3 regions of the Streptomyces sp. DSM 42067 genome follow, and region 1 is predicted to be linked to each of the others. Evidence: riboswitches for the same ligand, from Rfam matches in the RefSeq annotation. Region 1 holds a riboswitch; each other region holds the start of a gene.
What was found. A riboswitch is a leader RNA that binds a small molecule or an ion and turns the genes downstream of it on or off. The one in region 1 is predicted to bind cobalamin.

Region 1 (3,268 bases):
AGCCCCGGCTCGAGGAGGGACACGTCCCCCCGGAACTTGTTGACCAGGAACCCGGCGATCAGCGCCTGGTCCTCGGGGCTCAGCAGCGCGACCGTACCGAAGAACGACGCGAAGACCCCGCCCCGGTCGATGTCGCCCACGACGACGACCGGCAGCCGCGCTGCCCGCGCGATGCCCATGTTGACGATGTCCGTCCGCCGCAGATTGATCTCGGCAGGGCTGCCGGCCCCCTCACAGATCACCGCGTCATACGTGCCCCGCAACTCCTCGAGGCACTCCAGGACGGTGCCGAGCAGGGACTCCTGACGCCCACCGTGGTAGCCCCGGGCACTCAGCTCGCCCACGGGCTTTCCCATGAGGACGACCTGACTGCTGCGGTCGCTGCCGGGCTTGAGCAGTACGGGGTTCATGAGCGCCGTCGGCTCGACGCGCGCCGCCTGCGCCTGCATGGCCTGCGCCCGCCCGATCTCGGCACCCTCGCGCGTCACGAACGAGTTCAGGGACATGTTCTGCCCCTTGAAGGGCGCGACCTTGACCCCCTGCCGCACGAGCCACCGACAGATCCCGGCGGTGACAACGCTCTTCCCGGCATCGGAGGTGGTCCCGGCCACCAACAGCCCGCCACCGCTCATAGGTTCCCTCCCGGTTGGTACTGCTGGTGCCGCTGATACCGCTGTGGGCAGGCGTTCCGCAGGGCGGAACGGGTGGGCACAGCCCCCGACGTACGGCGCCCCGAAGCCAAGTTCCGCAAAACGGCACAGAGGGCACCCACCCCAAGGGCAAGCCAACCAACACGCCGAGAAAGCCGTACCGCACGCTCAATGTCGGCTACGACAACGGCTCGCCCAGAGCCGTTGAGCACAGGCCGGTGCTCAACCCTCCCCCCGTACGACAGGGTCCCCCCAAGCCGTACTCCGAGCGCCCCCGCAAACGAGGCCTCAACGACCCCCGCGTTGGGACTCGGATGCTTCCCGGCATCCGCCCGCCAAGCCCGCAGGGCCCCGCGCGGGTTGCCCCCGGCCACGGCCGCAAGCACAGCTGTGAGCCGCGCCCCCGGCCACCCCGCGACATCGTCGAGCCGCGCGGAAGCCCACCCGTACCGCCGGTACCGGGGCGACTTGTGCCCCACCATGGCGTCCAGCGTGTTGACGGCCCGGAACCCCACAAGCCCAGGCACGCCGCCCACCGCGCCCCACACGAGGGCGCCCACGACAGCGTCGGACGTGTTCTCGGCGACGGACTCGACCACGGCCCGCGCGATGCCGTCGGCATCCAGCGCCTGCGGATCGCGCCCGCACAGATGCGGCAGCCGCTCCCGCGCGGCCTCGATGTCCCCGGCGGCCAGCGCCCCGCCCACGGCCCGCGCCTCGCGGCCGAGCGAGGTGCCGCCGACCACGGCCCAGGTCGCGGCGGCGGTCAGCGTGACGGAGGCGGTACGGGAGGTGCGTACGGAACGGGCGGCCAGCGCGGCAAGAGCGGTCGCACCCCCGGCGCACACCGCGGTGTGCAGCGCGCCCCACCCGCGGTGGTCCCGCCACAGCGCACGCTCCACGGCGGCCGCGGCATGCCCGAACGCGGCGACCGGATGCCCCCGGCGGGGATCGCCGAGGAGCAGGTCGCCGAGGAGGCCGGCCGCGGCACCGTACGCGAAGACACGTCCGCGCCCGGCGCGTTCGGTATGCATGGGAGCAGCCGGATAGACGGGACCAGCGGAACGCATCGGATCAGCCGGATGCATGGGATCAGCCCGCCGATACGCCTGGAAGATCCCTCGTACTGCTCAACTCATCGGGCAACGGGCAGCCGCGCATGGCGATATGTCCTCACTCAGGGTCCGCGCCCTGGTTCGACGTGACCGGCGGTGAGAGTCTCCTGGCTCCCGGATCTACGCTTCCCCCGGCCTTCCAACCCGTCCGTACGGGCCGTGACTTCCGTGTGGGGGAGCGCTCCCCGGTGACAGTGGCGGGACCGCGCCGGATTCGCACCGGCTTCCTCTCCTGCCGCCGTATATGGCTCCGGCAGTCCACCACGCCCCGCGAAGGCCCGTCAACTCGCTGTTGACCTGCGACGGGGGAGTGTGCGAAGGCCCACACACCCCGGGTACGCGCGTGGGGTGCGGGACGTCCATACGTCCCGCACCCCACGCGAAGCCGGAGGCTGCTTCCGTCGCACGACGATCAGTCGCAAGCGATGATCCGTCGTCGGCGGCGACCTTCCTCAGGCGACGATCAGATAGATCCCGTAACCGACGGCCGCCGCGCAGAGCGCGAAGCACGCGTACGCGCCGCTGACCGCAAGGGCCGCGGAGCCGCCCTGCTCCGTCGCGCGCTCCCGCTTCGAGAGGCCGACGATGCCCAGGGTGAACAGGCCCACGAGGGCCACCGTGACCACGAGGCTGACTCCGAAGACGGAGCCGAGAGCTGCCCAGTCGATCTTCATGCTGGTCTTTCCTTACACCGAAGCGGTCTTGGCGGGCTCCGGCGAGGCGCCGGGCTGTGCCGGGATGGTGGCCTTCAGGTCGTCCGTGATCGCGGCGGTGACGGCGTCCGCGGGCACGGCGTCGAGGCCGGCGTCGGAGCCGCCGTCGACCTCACTGACGTCGTTGACGTTGTCGTGGGTGACGGGCTGGCGGCGCGACAGCCCCCAGATCACGGCGGACCCGACGACCAGCAGCGCACCGGTGAGGACGACGCCCCACGTGCCCTGCTTGGTGAGGAACTCGGCGCCCGCGCCGACGAGACCGGCTGCCGGCAGCGTCAGACCCCAGGCGACGAACATCCGCGTCGCGGTCGACCAGCGGACCACGCCGCCCTTGCGGCCGAGACCCGCGCCCATCACGGCACCCGAGCAGGACTGGGTGGTGGAGAGGGAGAAGCCCAGGTGGGAGGAGGCCAGGATGACCGTCGCGGCGCTGGTCTGTGCGGCGAAGCCCTGCGGCGGCGCGAGGTCCGTCAGGCCCTTGCCCATGGTGCGGATGATGCGCCAGCCGCCCAGGTAGGTGCCGAGCGCGATGGCGATACCCGCGGAGGCGATGACCCAGACCGGCGGGTTGGAGCCGGGGGCGAGGACGCCGCCCGTGACCAGGGCCAGCGTGATGATGCCCATGGTCTTCTGCGCGTCGTTGGTGCCGTGGGCGAGGGAGACGAGGCCCGCGGAGGCGATCTGTCCGGCGCGGTAGCCGGGGGCCGTCGCCTTGGCGTCGGCGCGGCTTCCGATCCGGTACGTCAGGCGGGTGGCCAGCGCCGCGGCGAGACCGGCGACGAGGGGC
Region 2 (3,268 bases), 3.6 Mb from region 1:
ACCTCTTCACCCGGAACATCTACAAGGACTTCCTGAAGCCCGACGCCACGCCCGAACAGGAGACCAAGGTCTCCAAGATGGTGTCGCTGCTGGTCAAGGTGGGCGCGCTGGTCTTCGTCCTCGGCATGGACAAGACGGTCGCGATCAACTTCCAGCTCCTGGGCGGCATCTGGATCCTGCAGACCTTCCCTGCCCTGGTGTTCGGCCTGTTCACGCGCTGGTTCCACCGCTGGGCTCTGCTCGCGGGCTGGGCGGTCGGCATGGTGTACGGGACGGTGGCCGCGTACGGCGTGGCGTCCCCGACCCAGAAGCACTTCGGCGGTTCGTCCGCGGAGATCCCCGGCATCGGCGAGATCGGGTACATCGGCCTGACGGCCTTCGTGCTGAACCTGGTGGTGACGGTGGTCCTCACCTTCGTCCTGCGCGCGGTGAAGGCGCCGGACGGTGTCGACGAGACGTCGCCGGAGGACTACACGGCGGACGCGGGCGACCCGGGCGTCCAGACGGAGCTGCCGCCGGCGACGGCGGGGGCGACGCACTGAGTCCTAGCGCTTAACGGGTGCATGATGCGGGCCGCCACTCCCTTGCCGGGGAGCGGCGGCCCGTAGCCGTGGGTCAGCGCACCCAGTCCTTGAGCTGTTCGGTCTCCAGGACGATGTTGTCCAGCGGCGCAGGCAGAGTGACGGTCTTGCCGAACGGCACCGTGTGGGCGTTCTCGTACCGGACGCCGTCCGGCTCGCTGAAGACCGTGACCTCGCAACTGTCCCGGTCGATCAGGAGGTAGACGGGGATGCGGGTCTGGGCGTAGGCGCGCGGCTTCTCCACCCGGTCGCGCTGGTCGGTGTCCGCGTCGTACGAGGTGACCTCGACGGCCATCAGCACGGGGGAGGGATCGGCCCACTCGCCCTGGCCGACGAAGGCGTCACTGGGCGCGAGCGAGGCGTCCGGGCGAGCGCGGCCAAGCCGGTACTCCTGCACCTTCAGCCCCTGCTCGGGATGGAGCCACAAGTCAGGCCGGTGCTGCATGCAGATGCGCGACAGCCACTGAATGATCCGTCCGTGGTCCCCGTCGGGCACAGCCCTGCTCCTGACCCTGCCGTCGATGAGTTCGATGCGCATCCGCTGGGACTTGGCGGCGAGTATGCGCGTGCCCTCGTCGAATTCATCGGGGTGGATGTGGAACTTGTCAGTGATCTCAAGGTGCTCGGCCGACAGTGTCATGGGGACCTCCTTCCTGACGTCCTTCGACGATAGCGGAGCGCACCGACAGCCGCTGCCTGTTCACACGCGACTCACTACATGTGGGGGTACACCCGATGGTCCACCCCCACATGTATGCTCATGCTCGCTGTCGCCGCAGGGGAATTCGGTGCGAGTCCGGAACTGTCCCGCAACGGTGTACTGGTGCGCTTTCGCGTACCCGTGAGTCCGAGGACCTGCCGACGGTGCGCCCGGTCCGTCCGTTCCGGGTGCCCATGACGTCCGGGCCTCGCGGTACAGGCCGGTGGACGCGCCGCGCGCCGCCCTGCGTGCGTGCCCGTGCGCCCGCTGCCCTCCGCCAGGCCCCGAGCCGAGCGAGGGAGAGCTCCACGTGACCATCGCGCCAGCCGATCCGGTTTCAGTCCGCCAGGCAGAGGCCGAGCCCGAGTCGGGAGGTCCCGGTGCCGCACTGCTGCGCACCCTGACCGACCTCACCGCCGATCTCCCCGACGCCGACCCCGGCCGGGTCGCCGCCGCCGCGCTGCGCGGCCGGTCCGCCGCCGCGGACGAGACCGAGCTGCGCGAACTGGCCACCGAGGCCGCCGCCGGGCTGATCTCGGAGGACCCGGCGTACTCGAAGTTGGCGGCGCGGCTGCTGACGATCAGCATCGTCGAGGAGGCCGCCTCACAGGGCGTCAGGTCCTTCTCCGAGTCGGTCGCGGTCGGGCGTCACGAGGGCCTGATCGCCGACCGCACGGCCGAGTTCGTGCGCCTGCACGCAGCTCGGCTGGACGCGCTGGTGGACGCCTCGATCACCGAGGGCGCCGACGACCGCTTCGGCTACTTCGGGCTGCGTACGCTGCACAGCCGCTATCTGCTGCGGCACCCGATCACCCGGCGCGTCATCGAGACGCCACAGCACTTCATGCTGCGGGTCGCCGCCGGACTCGCCGAGGACGACACTCCCCGGTCCGTCGAGGAAGTCGGCTCCCTGTACGCCCTGATGAGCCGCCTCGACTACCTGCCCTCGTCCCCCACGCTCTTCAACTCCGGTACGCGGCACCCGCAGATGTCCTCCTGCTATCTGCTGGACTCGCCGCTGGACGAGCTCGACTCGATCTACGAGCGGTACCAGCAGGTGGCCCGCCTCTCGAAGCACGCGGGCGGCATCGGCCTGTCGTACTCCCGTATCCGCTCCCGCGGTTCGCTGATCCGCGGCACCAACGGCCACTCCAACGGCATCGTGCCGTTCCTCAAGACCCTCGACGCCTCGGTCGCCGCGGTGAACCAGGGCGGCAGGCGCAAGGGCGCGGCCGCGGTCTACCTGGAAACCTGGCACTCCGACATCGAGGAGTTCCTGGAGCTGCGCGACAACACCGGCGAGGACGCCCGGCGCACCCACAACCTCAACCTCGCGCACTGGATCCCGGACGAGTTCATGCGCCGGGTCGACGCCGACGGGCAGTGGTCCCTCTTCTCCCCCGCCGACGTACCCGAGCTGGTCGACCTGTGGGGCGACGAGTTCGACACGGCGTACCGCAAGGCGGAGGCCGCGGGCCTCGCCAGGAAGACCATCCCGGCCCGCGATCTGTACGGCCGCATGATGCGCACCCTCGCGCAGACCGGCAACGGCTGGATGACCTTCAAGGACACCGCCAACCGAACCGCCAACCAGACGGCGGAGCCGGGCCACACGGTCCACTCCTCCAACCTGTGCACCGAGATCCTCGAGGTCACGAACGACGGGGAGACGGCCGTCTGCAACCTGGGATCCGTCAACCTGGGCGCGTTCGTGGTCGACGGCGACATCGACTGGGAGCGGCTGGACGCGACGGTCCGTACGGCCGTGACGTTCCTCGACCGCGTCGTCGACATCAACTACTACCCGACCGAGCAGGCCGGCCGCTCCAACGCCAAGTGGCGTCCGGTGGGCCTGGGCGCGATGGGCCTGCAGGACGTGTTCTTCAAGCTGCGGCTGCCGTTCGACTCGGCCGAGGCGAAGGCGCTGTCCACGCGGATCGCCGAGCGGATCATGCTCGCGGCGTACGAGGCGTCGGCGGACCTCGCC
Region 3 (3,268 bases), 1.2 Mb from region 1:
CCGCGTGATGTTCTTCGGCTCGGACTCGCTCTACGCCGACAAGGCCAACACCAAGCCGGGCACCTTCGAGCAGCGCATCGAGATCTACACGCCGCCGTATCTCTACCAGGGCTCGCAGCCGACGCTGGGCGGCGGCCCGAAGACCGTCAAGCGCGGCGAGTCGGCGACCTTCACCACGAAGCACTCGGCGTCCATCAAGACGGCACGGCTGATCCGGCCGAGCGCCTCCACACACGTCACCGACGTCGACCAGCGCTCCATCGCGCTGGATCTGAAGAAGACGTCGGAGGGCGTGACGGTCACCATTCCGAAGAACCGCAATCTCGTCGAATCCGGGTGGTACATGCTGTTCGTGACGGACGACCAGGGGACGCCGAGCAAGGCGCAGTGGGTCAGGGTGCCGTAGCGCCGTTGTAGTTGGCCGAGCAGATCCCCGCGCCCCTCTTGGGGCGCGGGGACTGTCGCTATTCGGAGGCCTCGGCCAGCTTCAGTGCGTAGTCAGCCCACCATTGCCCCGCCTTCGGGCCGCCCTTGCAGGTGCCGTCGGACTCGCCGGGACGCTTGACCCACAGATACGCGTCGACAAGGTCGTCGCCCGTCTTGGTCGTGGGTGCCTCGCCGAGCGCGCGGCCCGGCGGGTTGCACCAGCGCTCGTCCGCTGCGCCCTCCGTGTACGGGCCGTTGCCGTTGCGGCTGGTGTCGATCACGAACGGCTTGTTGCCGACCTTCGCGGACAGCTCCTTGCCGTACGCGATGCTGTCCTGGGTCGTGTAGAAGTTGGAGACGTTCACCGAGAAGCCGTCGGCCTGCCCGACGCCCGCCCACGTCAACGGCTCGAAGATCTGGTCCGGCTTGCCCCAGCCCGCGTTGCCCGCGTCCAGGTACACCTTGGTGTTCTTGAGCGCCTTGAGCTTCTCGATGGCGCCCTTGAGGAGGTCGTAGCGCTCCTCGTGGAACTCGTCGGGTGTGCAGCCGTCGACCAGGTGCAGCACCGCGTCCGGCTCCAGGATCACCGTGGTGCTGCGGTCGCCGATGCCCTTGGCGACCCCGTCGATCCAGGCGCGGTACGCGTTGCCGTCGGCGGCGCCGCCCCCCGAGTAGTTGCCGCAGTCGCGGTGCGGAATGTTGTAGAGGACGAGGATCGCGTCCCGGTCGGCCTTCTCGGCGGCCTCGGTGAAACCGCGCGCCTCCTGCTCAGGGTTCTCCGGGCCGATCCACTCACCGGTGGGCTGCTCCGCTATTTTGCGGATCTGATCGGCCTCATCTTCCTTGCCGGCCTTCGCATATGTCGCCACCTGCTTGGCGGCATTGCCGTTCGGATTGACCCAGTACGGATCCTCGCTTTTCGGCTGCTGCGCGATCGGCGACTTCGCCGGTTCCTTGTTCGGCTCCTCGTCACCGGAGGAGAAGCACCCCGCCAGCAGCAGTGCCGCCCCCGCCACCGCCGCCGACGCCTTCACCCCCCTGACCCTGAGCCGCGTTCCGCGGGCGTCCGGCGAACTCCCAGAAGTCCCCCGGAAAATGCCTGCATTGCGGTACATCCACTCCCCCTTGGGTGCACAGTCTGGCTTTCAATCCTGACATAGGTGGTCCACCCCCCACGAGATCACTCCGGCATCGTCGGAGAGCTGTTACGGGTTCACGGCCGCTGGTACCGCGCCTGGGCGGGGTACCCGCATGTGCCGGTGTGACGTAGGCGCGGTTGACAGTGTCCCTGCGCGACTGGGACTCTCCGGGACGACAAGTCCATACATCGAGGCGACGGTTGACAGGAACCCGGTGCGACTCCGGGACGGTCCCGCCACTGTGACCGCGCGCATCCCGCGCGCGGAAGTCAGGAACTGACCCGTCGTCCTCCTGCCATGGGGCGTGGAAACCCCAGAAGGAGGCCCACCGGTATGTCCCTGCACACCGCACCGACCACCGACACCACCGCGGTCACGTCCGCGGCGACGAGCACCCGCGACTGGCTCATCGCATCCGCCGCGGCAATCGTCGCCCTGATCGCGCTCTACGCGGTCTTCATGGACCACGGCACCGTGATCGCGGCGACCGGCGACTATCTGCACGAGTTCGCGCACGACGGCCGGCACCTCTTCGGCGCTCCCTGCCACTGATCGGCCGTACGCACCATGTCCACTCCTGTACTTCCCCTGCTCGGGCGCGGGCTGGCGGCAGGAGGGGCGGCGGGCCTTGCGGCCGGCCTCTTCTCCCTGCTGGCAGCCGAACCCCTGATGGACCGCGCGATCCGCGCCGAAGAGGCACGCTCGGCTCACTCGCATGACGGCGCCACCGCAGTGCAGCACCACGAGGAGCTCTTCTCGCGCTCCACGCAGCACGCGGGCCTCGTCGTCACCGCGGTCATCGCCGGGCTCGCGCTCGGCGTCCTCTTCGCCATCGCCTACGCCTTGGTGCACCGCCGCACTCCGCAGGCTGAGCCGTGGCGGCGCGCACTGGTCTTCTCCGCGGCCGCCTTCCTGGCGGTGTCGCTGCTGCCCGGCCTGCGCTACCCGGCGAACCCGCCGGGCGTCGGAGACTCCGGCACGGTCGGCGACCGCCAGGCGCTGTGGCTGGCGTCGATCGTGGTCAGTGTGCTCGGCATGCTGCTGGCCTGGCAGGTGTCGGTACGGCTGTCCGGCCGCCCGGCGCCGGTCCGCCACACAGCGGTCGTGCTCACCGTGATCGCCGTCCTCGCGGCGACGTTCGCCCTCCCGGGCAACCCGGACGACGTCCCCGTCGACGCGACACTCCTGTGGAACTTCCGCGTACTGTCCCTGGCGTCGCACGCGGTGCTGTGGGGCGTGTTCGGGGCGGTGTTCGGAGCACTGGGGCTGCGAGCGGCGGCTCATACCGCTACTGCGGCTGGCGGTCGCCCCGATACCGCTGTGGTCACTCCGTCGGGTTGACCGACGCACAACGGCTGTCCGCGTACCTCAAGGCCCACGGCCGGTCAGGTACGCGGACACCACCACGTTCGCCGTATACGTACGCCGAGCCTCATCGAACGTACCCCCACACGTGATGAGCCGAAGCTCCGCCCGCCCGGCCTCATGCACGCCGTACGCCTGCCGCGCATCGAACCGTTCACGCGTGAGGACCTGCACATCGTCCACCGTGAACTCGGCGACCGTCCCGTCGTCCCGGCTCACCCGGACCTTGTCCCCCGGCCGCAGCGCACTGAGGTCGAAGAAGACCGCGGGCCGCGACTCGGTGTCGACGTGGCCGACGAACACCGCGGCACCGGCCGCTCCGGGCTGCGTACCGTTCG

Region 2: another riboswitch for cobalamin. It lies ahead of ACSMXV_RS27595 (ribonucleoside-diphosphate reductase subunit alpha); the one in region 1 lies ahead of ACSMXV_RS11370 (cobalamin biosynthesis protein).
Region 3: another riboswitch for cobalamin. It lies ahead of ACSMXV_RS16785 (CbtB domain-containing protein); the one in region 1 lies ahead of ACSMXV_RS11370 (cobalamin biosynthesis protein).

Annotation. Positions count from the first base shown of each region.
Region 1 covers NZ_CM147706.1:2,414,027-2,417,294, reverse strand. The annotation lists gene ACSMXV_RS11375 (cobyric acid synthase) at 1-632, opposite strand, end outside; gene ACSMXV_RS11370 (cobalamin biosynthesis protein) at 629-1,684, opposite strand; cobalamin riboswitch at 1,866-1,995, opposite strand; gene ACSMXV_RS11365 (hypothetical protein) at 2,218-2,439, opposite strand; gene ACSMXV_RS11360 (anion permease) at 2,452-3,268, opposite strand, start outside.
Region 2 covers NZ_CM147706.1:6,037,444-6,040,711, reverse strand. The annotation lists gene mctP (monocarboxylate uptake permease MctP) at 1-542, shown strand, start outside; gene ACSMXV_RS27600 (Uma2 family endonuclease) at 616-1,221, opposite strand; cobalamin riboswitch at 1,336-1,458, shown strand; gene ACSMXV_RS27595 (ribonucleoside-diphosphate reductase subunit alpha) at 1,592-3,268, shown strand, end outside.
Region 3 covers NZ_CM147706.1:3,625,892-3,629,159, forward strand. The annotation lists gene glxA (radical copper oxidase GlxA) at 1-406, shown strand, start outside; gene ACSMXV_RS16780 (glycoside hydrolase family 6 protein) at 465-1,541, opposite strand; cobalamin riboswitch at 1,726-1,864, shown strand; gene ACSMXV_RS16785 (CbtB domain-containing protein) at 1,899-2,117, shown strand; gene ACSMXV_RS16790 (CbtA family protein) at 2,133-2,906, shown strand; gene ACSMXV_RS16795 (class F sortase) at 2,934-3,268, opposite strand, start outside.